DNA from 2 places in the Pseudomonas sp. AC070 genome. Region 2 is predicted to be linked to the other one. Evidence: riboswitches for the same ligand, from Rfam matches in the RefSeq annotation. Region 2 holds a riboswitch; the other holds the start of a gene.
What was found. Region 2 has a riboswitch for cobalamin ahead of cobO (cob(I)yrinic acid a,c-diamide adenosyltransferase). Riboswitches for the same ligand answer to the same signal wherever they lie in the genome.
Positions count from the first base shown of each region.

Region 1: it holds a riboswitch for cobalamin, as region 2 does, so the genes downstream of both, ACZZ0Q_RS20285 (TonB-dependent receptor domain-containing protein) here and cobO (cob(I)yrinic acid a,c-diamide adenosyltransferase) in region 2, are expected to answer to the same signal.

Region 1 covers NZ_OZ409871.1:4,532,315-4,536,521, forward strand. The annotation lists gene ACZZ0Q_RS20280 (methyl-accepting chemotaxis protein) at 529-1,227, shown strand; cobalamin riboswitch at 1,309-1,541, shown strand; gene ACZZ0Q_RS20285 (TonB-dependent receptor domain-containing protein) at 1,630-3,531, shown strand; gene ACZZ0Q_RS20290 (cobalamin-binding protein) at 3,829-4,207, opposite strand, start outside.
Region 2 covers NZ_OZ409871.1:2,550,223-2,554,429, reverse strand. The annotation lists gene bluB (5,6-dimethylbenzimidazole synthase) at 1-259, opposite strand, end outside; gene ACZZ0Q_RS11425 (cobyrinate a,c-diamide synthase) at 256-1,602, opposite strand; gene cobO (cob(I)yrinic acid a,c-diamide adenosyltransferase) at 1,602-2,213, opposite strand; cobalamin riboswitch at 2,363-2,600, opposite strand; gene ACZZ0Q_RS11415 (methyl-accepting chemotaxis protein) at 2,825-3,847, shown strand; gene ACZZ0Q_RS11410 (response regulator) at 3,881-4,207, shown strand, end outside.

The DNA of each region.
Region 1 (4,207 bases), 2.0 Mb from region 2:
ATGATGTGCGAGGGCGACTTGGAAGAGGTGTATCGCCCGCGCAGCCTGAGTTACACCTTGCTCAAAGCGCTGCTGCTGAATGTCGGGGTCGCCGCCGCGTTGCTGTACGGCGCCCACGCCGGCCTGGGCTGGCAAGGTGAACATTTGCCTTGGGCGCTGTTTGGCGTGAGCGCGCTGGTGTTGTTCAATTTCTGGTACTTCAGCCTGCGTCCGCGCAGCCAGAAATTGCAGGCGCTGTGCGACTTCTTTCTGGACACCGCCGAGTGTGGCGCGCCGCTGAGCAACCGCTTCAGCGCAAACCAGTTGCAAGCCGATGAAACCGGCTCGCTGGCGGGCTGGGTCAATAGCTTCGTCGACAAAATGGACGACACCATGCAGAGCATCGTTTCTGCCGGTAGCGCGTTGCACCACACCAGCGCCGCGCTCAACCAGACCTCCAGCACCGTCAGCCTGTGCGCGAACCAGCAGAACAGCGCCGCCCAAGCGACCGCCGAAGCTACCCAAGGGGTTAGTCACAGCATCAGCGCCATGACTGAGCACATCCTGGGCAGCGAACATGCTTCGCAACAAGCGCTGCAACTGGCCAAGGAAGGCGCCAGCGTGGTGCAGCAAACCACCGAACAAATCAGCCGCCTGGCCAGCCTGGTCAGCGATGCCACCCGCACCATCGAAGGCCTGAGCCAACACACGGTGGCGGTGCAGAGCATCAGCGAAACCATTCGCGGCATCGCCGAGCAGACCAACCTGCTGGCGCTCAACGCCGCCATTGAAGCCGCGCGGGCCGGCGAGTCGGGACGTGGCTTTGCCGTGGTCGCCGAGGAAGTGCGCAACCTCGCCCAGCGCACCGCCGAGGCCACGCACGCCATCGCCCAGAGCCTGCACAGCATGCGTCAGCAAGCCGTGCAGGCCGTCGGCTCGATGCAGCAATGCCAAACCAGCGTTGGCACCAGCGTTGACCAAGCCACGCAGGCGAACCATGCGTTGCAGCGCATTCACCAGGAAGTAGCCGGCATGCAGACGCAGATCGGCGAAATCAGCCGCGCCATGCAATCGCAGCGCGACCAGGCGCAAGCCGCCAATCTGCAAGCGCAAACCATCAGCTCGGGCGCCGGCCAAAGCGCCGAGGCCGCGAACCAAACCCAGCTCGCCGCCCGTGCTCTGGAGCGGTTGGTGCTCGACCTGCACAAAGCCGCCAGCCGGCTTGGCCAGGCAGAGCCGAGCGCATAACCGGTACGTCGCAAGCAAGACTGAAGCCTCTCCCACCGATCCCCCGCCGCTTGACCCACCCCGCCGCCACCGCTACGGTGCGCGGCGTTTGTCCACGCAGGTGCGTCCGGCTCACACGAGCCCGGCGTTAAACGGGAAGCCGGTGCGCTCCATAGGAGCCATCCCGGCGCTGCCCCCGCAACGGTAATCGACCGCAGCCACGCTGCATGCCCGATCGACACACCACTGGGTTTGTACCTGGGAAGGTGATCGCGGCAGGAAAGGATGCCCTTTCAGTCGAGAGCCCGGAGACCGGCCTGCATGGAATCGACTGGTGTTGCGGAGGGCAGCACCATCAAGCGCAGGCGCCTTCACGCGCCACGCTTGCCATGCCCTCCTCAAAAATCTTTTGAGGAATACTCCATGAAGTACCGACATCTCGCCCTGCCCGCGTTGCTGCTGCCCGTTGTAGTGCAGGCGCAAAGCAACGACCAGGCGCTGAAGCTGCAAGATACCGTCATCACCTCCGGCCGCAGCGCCGAGCCGTTAGACCAGGCCACCGCGGCGGCCACGGTGTTCACCCGCACCGATATCGAACGCTTGCAGCCCCGCTCCATTACCGACCTGCTCACCCGCGTGCCCGGCATGCAGCTGGTGCAAAACGGCGGGCGCGGCAGCAACACCTCACTGTTTATTCGCGGCAGCAGCAACACTCAAAGCCTGATTCTGGTGGACGGCCAACGCATCGGTTCGGCCTCCGATGGCGGCGCCAGTTTGCAGTTTCTAAGCCTTGAACAAATCGAACGCATCGAGGTGGTGCGCGGCTCGCGCTCGGCCTTGTATGGCAGCGATGCCATTGGCGGCGTGGTGCAGATTTTTACCCGTCGTGGCGACAGCGGCCTGCAACCGCGCCTGGCCGTCAGCGCTGGAAGTCAGCAAAGCTGGCAGCGCAGCCTGGGCCTCAGTGGCGGCGATGAACAGACGCGTTTCAGCCTCAACGGCAGCCTCGACGAAACGGTCGGCAGCGACCGCACCGGCCAGTCGTACGATGCCGACAGCGACCACGACGCCTACCGCAACAAAGCCCTGAGCTTCAACCTTAGTCACCAATTCAACGAGCGCGTCGAAGGCGGCGTCAGCCTGCTCGACCAGCGCGGCCGCAACGAGTACGACAACCCCTTCGGCCGCTTCGACATGAGCACCTTTCTCAGCTATCCACAGCAGCCCTACACCGACTTCACCCTCAGCAGCGGCAGCGGTTTTGTCGACGCGCAGTTCAATGACCTCTGGAGCAGCCGCTGGGAAGCCGGCCACAGCGAAAGCCGGCAGAAAAGCCAGGACAAACTCAGCGACGAAGTCAGCGTGTTCAACACCTACCGCGATTCGGTTTCGTGGCTGAACACCCTGCAACTGGGCGATCAAAACACTGTGCTCGCCGGGGTGGATTTTTATCAGGACGAGTTGCACAGCAGCACCGAATACAACCAGCAAACCCGCTGGAACCAGGCGGCGTTCGTACAGCATCGCTTTCAAGGCAACGGGTTCGCCACCGAGCTGGGCGTGCGCCACGACAAGAATGAACAGTTCGGCAGCGAGAACACCTGGAACGGCGCGCTGACCGTGCCGGTGGGCGACAGCACCTCGGTGATCGCCTCGTACAGCGAAGGCTTTCGCGCGCCGACTTACAACGAGCTGTACTGGCCGGATGACGGCAACGGCTATGTCGGCAATCCGGGCCTGTCACCCGAGCACTCGAAAACCTACGAACTGCAACTGCGCGGCGAGCACCTGGCCACGCGCTGGAGCCTGGCCGCTTACCGTAACGACGTGCGTGACCTGATCAGCACCGAGCTCTGCGACCCGGCGACGTTTTTGTACTGCGCGGTGAACCTCAACACCGCGCGCTTACAAGGCGTGGAGTTGACGCTGGAGCGAGACGTGGTCGGCTGGCAAGCCTCCGCCAACGCCACCTGGCTCGACGCCCGCGACCGCGAAACCGGCCACGCCCTGCCGCGCCGGGCCAAACGCACGCTGAACCTGGACCTCGACCGCCGCTTCGGCGCGCTGAGCGTGGGCGCCAATTGGCAAGCCGTGAGCGGCAGCTACGACGATGTGGGTAATACGCGGGAATTGCCCGGATACGGGCTGCTGGGACTGCGCAGCAGTTGGCAGGCGACCGGCGAGCTGGCGCTGAATTTCAGTGTCGATAACGTGCTGGATAACGACTACAGCCGGGCGCTGTACAACCATGACGGCGAATACCACGGGTATCGCGAGGATGGGCGTACGGCGACAGTTGGGTTTGTGTGGACGCCGGCGATTTAGGTGGTTGCAGGAATCGCGGCTGAAGCCGCTCCCACAGTTTTATAAACCGCGCGCGCGTCCCCTGTGGGAGCGGCTTTAGCCGCGATGCTTTTTTGCATAAGCGGCCAAAGAGTTGCGTAAAGACCACAATTCTGGATCCCCGCATGCGCGAGGATGACGGGGGAAATGACATAAACCTTCGTCATCCTCGCGCAGGCGGCGGTCCGACGATTCGGGATCCAGAATTTCGAGCCGAGCGCGTTATAAAATCGGTTGCTGTAAGAGCGGCTGGGCAGCATTTCCGCTCAGCCACAACGCTCAACGCATCCCCGCCAACGCCTCACAAAGCCGCTCAGTCGCCACAAGCATCTGCAAACTCGGCCGTTCAATGCCTTTATCGGGCAGCACCAGCAACTGCTGACGCTGCACCGCCTTGAGCTGTGGCCAGCGCGCCCAGCTTTCTAATTGCGCCTGATCGCCGCCGACAATCACATGGGGATCACGCTGCAGCACCGCTTCGACGCTCACCTGCGGCGCTGGCAGCGCCACGTCGGCAAATACGTTTTTCGCCCCGCATACGCCCAGCGCATCACTGATGATCTGCGCCCCCACCGTGTACAGCGGCGAATTCCACACCTGATAGAACACCGGCAGCGGCTCACCACGCCGGTAGCGCTGTTGCAGCGATGCCAGGCGC
Region 2 (4,207 bases):
GTTCCAGCGCCTCGGCAGTGCGCACCCGCTCTTCTTCCACCAGCGCATGAATGGCATGGCGCAGCTCGGAACGGGTAATGCGGATAAACCGCCACGGCTGCATCAGGCCGACGCTCGGGGCGTGGTGCGCCGCTTCGAGCAAGCGCGCCAGCACCTCGGGCGCCACTTCGCCGCTGCTGAAGTGGCGCATGTCGCGGCGCTCGGCAATGGCGCGGTACACGGCCGCGCGCTCAGCGGCGCTGTAGGCGTGGTCCGTCATGCCAGTTGCTCGTCGCTCTGCTGAACGTGGGCGATAGCAGGCGCCGCGCCGGGCAGAAACAGTGCCGCCGCGGCGGCCGGGTTGGACGGCATATACAAGTGAATGTACGAAGCCGTCAGCCGGCCGATGCGGTACACCGCCTCGCTGGTGCGTTTGTAGGTCGGGCACACGCCACGGGCCAGCGGCTCCAGGGCGCAGTGCAGTTCGGAGTAGTGATAGGTATGGCCGCGCACGCGGCCTTCGGGCAGTTCGATTTCCTGCAAGGCCAGCGCTTTGAGCTTTTTATGCATCTGAGCATTGCCAGGCAACAGGCCCAACAGTTCGCCGCTGGCGCCGTCTTTGTCGGTCAGCGCGTCAAGCAGATACAACATGCCGCCGCATTCGGCGTGCAGCGGTTTGCCGGCAGCGTGGTGGGCATGAATGGCGGCGCGCATGGCCTGGTTGGCTTGCAGCGGTTGCAGGTGCAATTCCGGATAACCACCGGGCAAATACAGGCTATCGACCTCGGGCAACGCGCTGTCGCGCAACGGCGAGAATTCGATCAGCTCGGCACCCAGCTCGCGCAGCAGGTCGAGGTTGGCTTGGTAGAGGAAGGCGAACGAGGTGTCGCGCGCCACGCCGATGCGCACGCCGTTGAGCAACGGCGCAATATGCCGCGCCGTGGGCGGCGGCGCGAAGTGCACCGGCGCCGGCAGCGTGGTGTCGGCGCTGGCGGCCAGGGCGTCGGCGGCGGCGTCCAGACGGGCGTCCAAGTCTTCCAGCTCTTCGGCTTGCACCAGGCCCAGGTGCCGGCTCGGCAGTTCAATCGCGGCGCTGCGCGGCAAGGCGCCGTACCACTTGATGGCAGGCGGCAGGCAGTCGCGCAGAATTTCACCGTGGCGGGCGCTGCCGGTGCGGTTGGCGAGCACGCCGGAGAACGGCAGGTCGGCCTGGTACGTGGCCATGCCGTGAGCCATGGCGCCGAAGGTTTGCGCCATGCCGGAACCGTCAATCAGGGCCAGCACCGGCACGCCGAAGTGACGGGCCAGGTCGGCCGCCGATGGCGTGCCGTCGAACAGGCCCATGACGCCTTCAATCAGAATCAGATCAGCCTCGGCGGCGGCTTCCCAGAGCAGGCGGCGGCTTTCCGCTTCGCCGACCATCCACAAATCCAGCTGGTACACCGGCGCACCGCTGGCGCGGGCGAGAATCATGGGGTCGAGAAAATCCGGCCCGCATTTGAATACCCGCACCCGTTTGCCTTGGCGTGTGTGCAAGCGCGCCAGGGCGGCGGTGACGGTGGTTTTGCCCTGGCCGGACGCCGGTGCGGCGATCAACAGCGCCGGGCATGCGTGGCTCTGCATCAGAACTCCACCCCGGCCTGGGCTTTGACGCCGGATTTGAACGCGTGCTTGACCATTGCCATTTCGGTCACGGTGTCGGCCGCTTCAATGAGCGCAGGCGGCGCGCCACGGCCGGTGGCGACCACGTGCTGAAATTCCGGGCGGCCGCCGATATCGGCGAGCACGGTGTCGAGGTCGAGGTAGTTGTGTTTCAGGGCGATATTCAGCTCATCCAGCACCACCAGGCCGATGGCCGGGTCGTTGAGCATGTCTTTGGCCACGGCCCAGGCAGCGACTGCTTTGTCGATGTCGCGCTGGCGGTCCTGGGTGTCCCAGGTGTAGCCCTCGCCCATCACGTGGTAGCTGACTTCTTCGGGGAAGCGGCGGAAGAAACGTTCTTCGCCGGTACTGGCCGCGCCTTTAATGAACTGCACCACGCCCACTTTCATGCCATGGCCCAAGGCCCGCGCCACCATGCCAAAGGCCGAACTGCTTTTGCCTTTGCCATTGCCGGTGTGCACCAGCAGCAGGCCGTATTCGTTCTGCGCCTGGGCGATTTTCTCGTCGATAAGGGCTTTTTTGCGGGCCATGCGCGCCTTGTGGCGGGCGTCGCGTTCTGCGGATTCGCTCATTGCGGTCTCAGCTCTTCAACATCAATTGTCCAGGCCATGAAACCCAGCGCGCGGCAGTGGTTTTTCATTGGCGTGGTTGAGGCTAGCGGAGAACGGCAGACGCAGGGATTGCAGGCAATCACCCGACGCCAGACAAAGCCCTCCGCAATGCCGTGGTACTGCGACAGGCCGGTCTCCGGGCTAATGAGCGCGGCCAGTGATGGCCAACAGAACAGCGCGCCTTCCCGTGTTCAACACAGTGGCTAGTGCGGTGTTCAGCTCAATTACCGTTGCGGGGGCAGCGTCGGCTTGTGCCGTTTCTTTTGTACGCGCAACACGTGCAAAACAAGCGGGACCGACTTCCCTGTTTCACCGCCAAATGGCGGCACCTGAAGCGAGGGTGGCAGGTTAGAGGGTTGCAGGTTGAGCGTCAATTCGGCGGGGGGCGCCAACTCGGCGCACTTCTGTATAGGGGAAACCCCTACAAAGCGTGTAGGGGGTGCCCCGATTTTTCGGTTATGCGCGGCTGCCTATAGTTCGCCCACCTTGAACCTGGTCGGGAATTTGCCGTGTTGGCCTATAGCGCGCTGTACCTTGGAGTTGTCATCAGCCTTGTTGGCCTGGGCGTGTCCATGCCGTGGTTGGCCGGTGCCGGTCTTGCCGTTACTGCATTGGCCGGCGTGTTTGTTAGGCCGAGCAAGGCGCCCGTGGCCGAGCCGGTTTACGTTGAAGAAACCGCGCCGACCCTGGACAACCAACCGCTGCTCACTGCGCTGTTGCCCACCTGGAACGACAACCTTGGCCAGGTGCGCCAACTGCTGGGCAGTAACGTCAGCGCCCTCTTCGACCGCTTCGCCAGCCTGGTCGACCGCCTGCAACAAACCCTCAACCGCTCCGAAAGCGTGCTCGGCAACAACGGCATCGGCGACAGCCTGCGCACCGCCAACGCGCGCCTCGACGAAGTGACCAGCGCCTTTCACGCCGCCAGCGACAACCGCAAGCAACTGCTCGCCACCGTCGGCCACCTGAACAGCTACGCCAGCGAATTGCAGAGCATGTCCAAGCACGTGCAGGACATCGCCAGCCAAACCAACCTGCTCGCCCTTAACGCCGCCATCGAAGCGGCGCGTGCCGGCGAGTACGGCCGCGGCTTCTCGGTAGTGGCCGATGAGGTGCGCAAGCTGTCCAGCCTGTCGGCCGAAACCGGCCAGCGCATGGTCGAGAAAGTCGGCGAAATCAACAAAGCCATCCAGTCCACCGTTGGCGCGGCCGATCAGCTGTCGACCAGCGAAGAAAGCAACCTGCGTTACCTCGATCAGGTGGCCGGCGAAATCATGCAGGGCCTGTCGGCCAACCTCGACGAGCTGACCCACAGCTCGCTCGAACTGCAACAGGACACCCGCGTCACCCAGGGCGACATTCAGGAAATCGTCGTCAGCCTGCAGTTTCAGGACCGCTCCGACCAGATGCTCGACCACTTGCAAAGCGACATGCAGCGCTTGCAAAGCGCGCTGCAAAACCAGGACCCGATCATCAGCGACCCGCAGCGCTGGCTGCGTGAACTGCGCAGCCAATTCACCACCGACGAAGAACGCGGCGGCCGCCGTGCAGCCGGCAAAAGCCGCGCTGCGCAAGACGACATCACCTTTTTCTAACGCCTTTTCCTTGCCCTGACGGAGCCCTGCCCCATGGCCAAAACCATTTTGATCGTCGATGACTCATCGTCCATGCGCCAACTGGTGAAAATGACCCTCACCGGCGCCGGCCACCAAGTGATTGAGGCCGTCGACGGCCGCGATGCGCTGGCCAAGCTGACCGGGCAAAAGGTCAACCTGATCATCAGCGACGTGAACATGCCCAATCTCGACGGCATCGGCCTGGTCAAGGCACTCAAGGCGCGGCCGGAATACAAGTTCACCCCCATCGTCATGCTGACCACCGAAAGCGAGCAAAACAAAAAGGCCGAAGGCCAGGCAGCGGGTGCGCGCGCCTGGATCGTCAAACCGTTCCAGCCG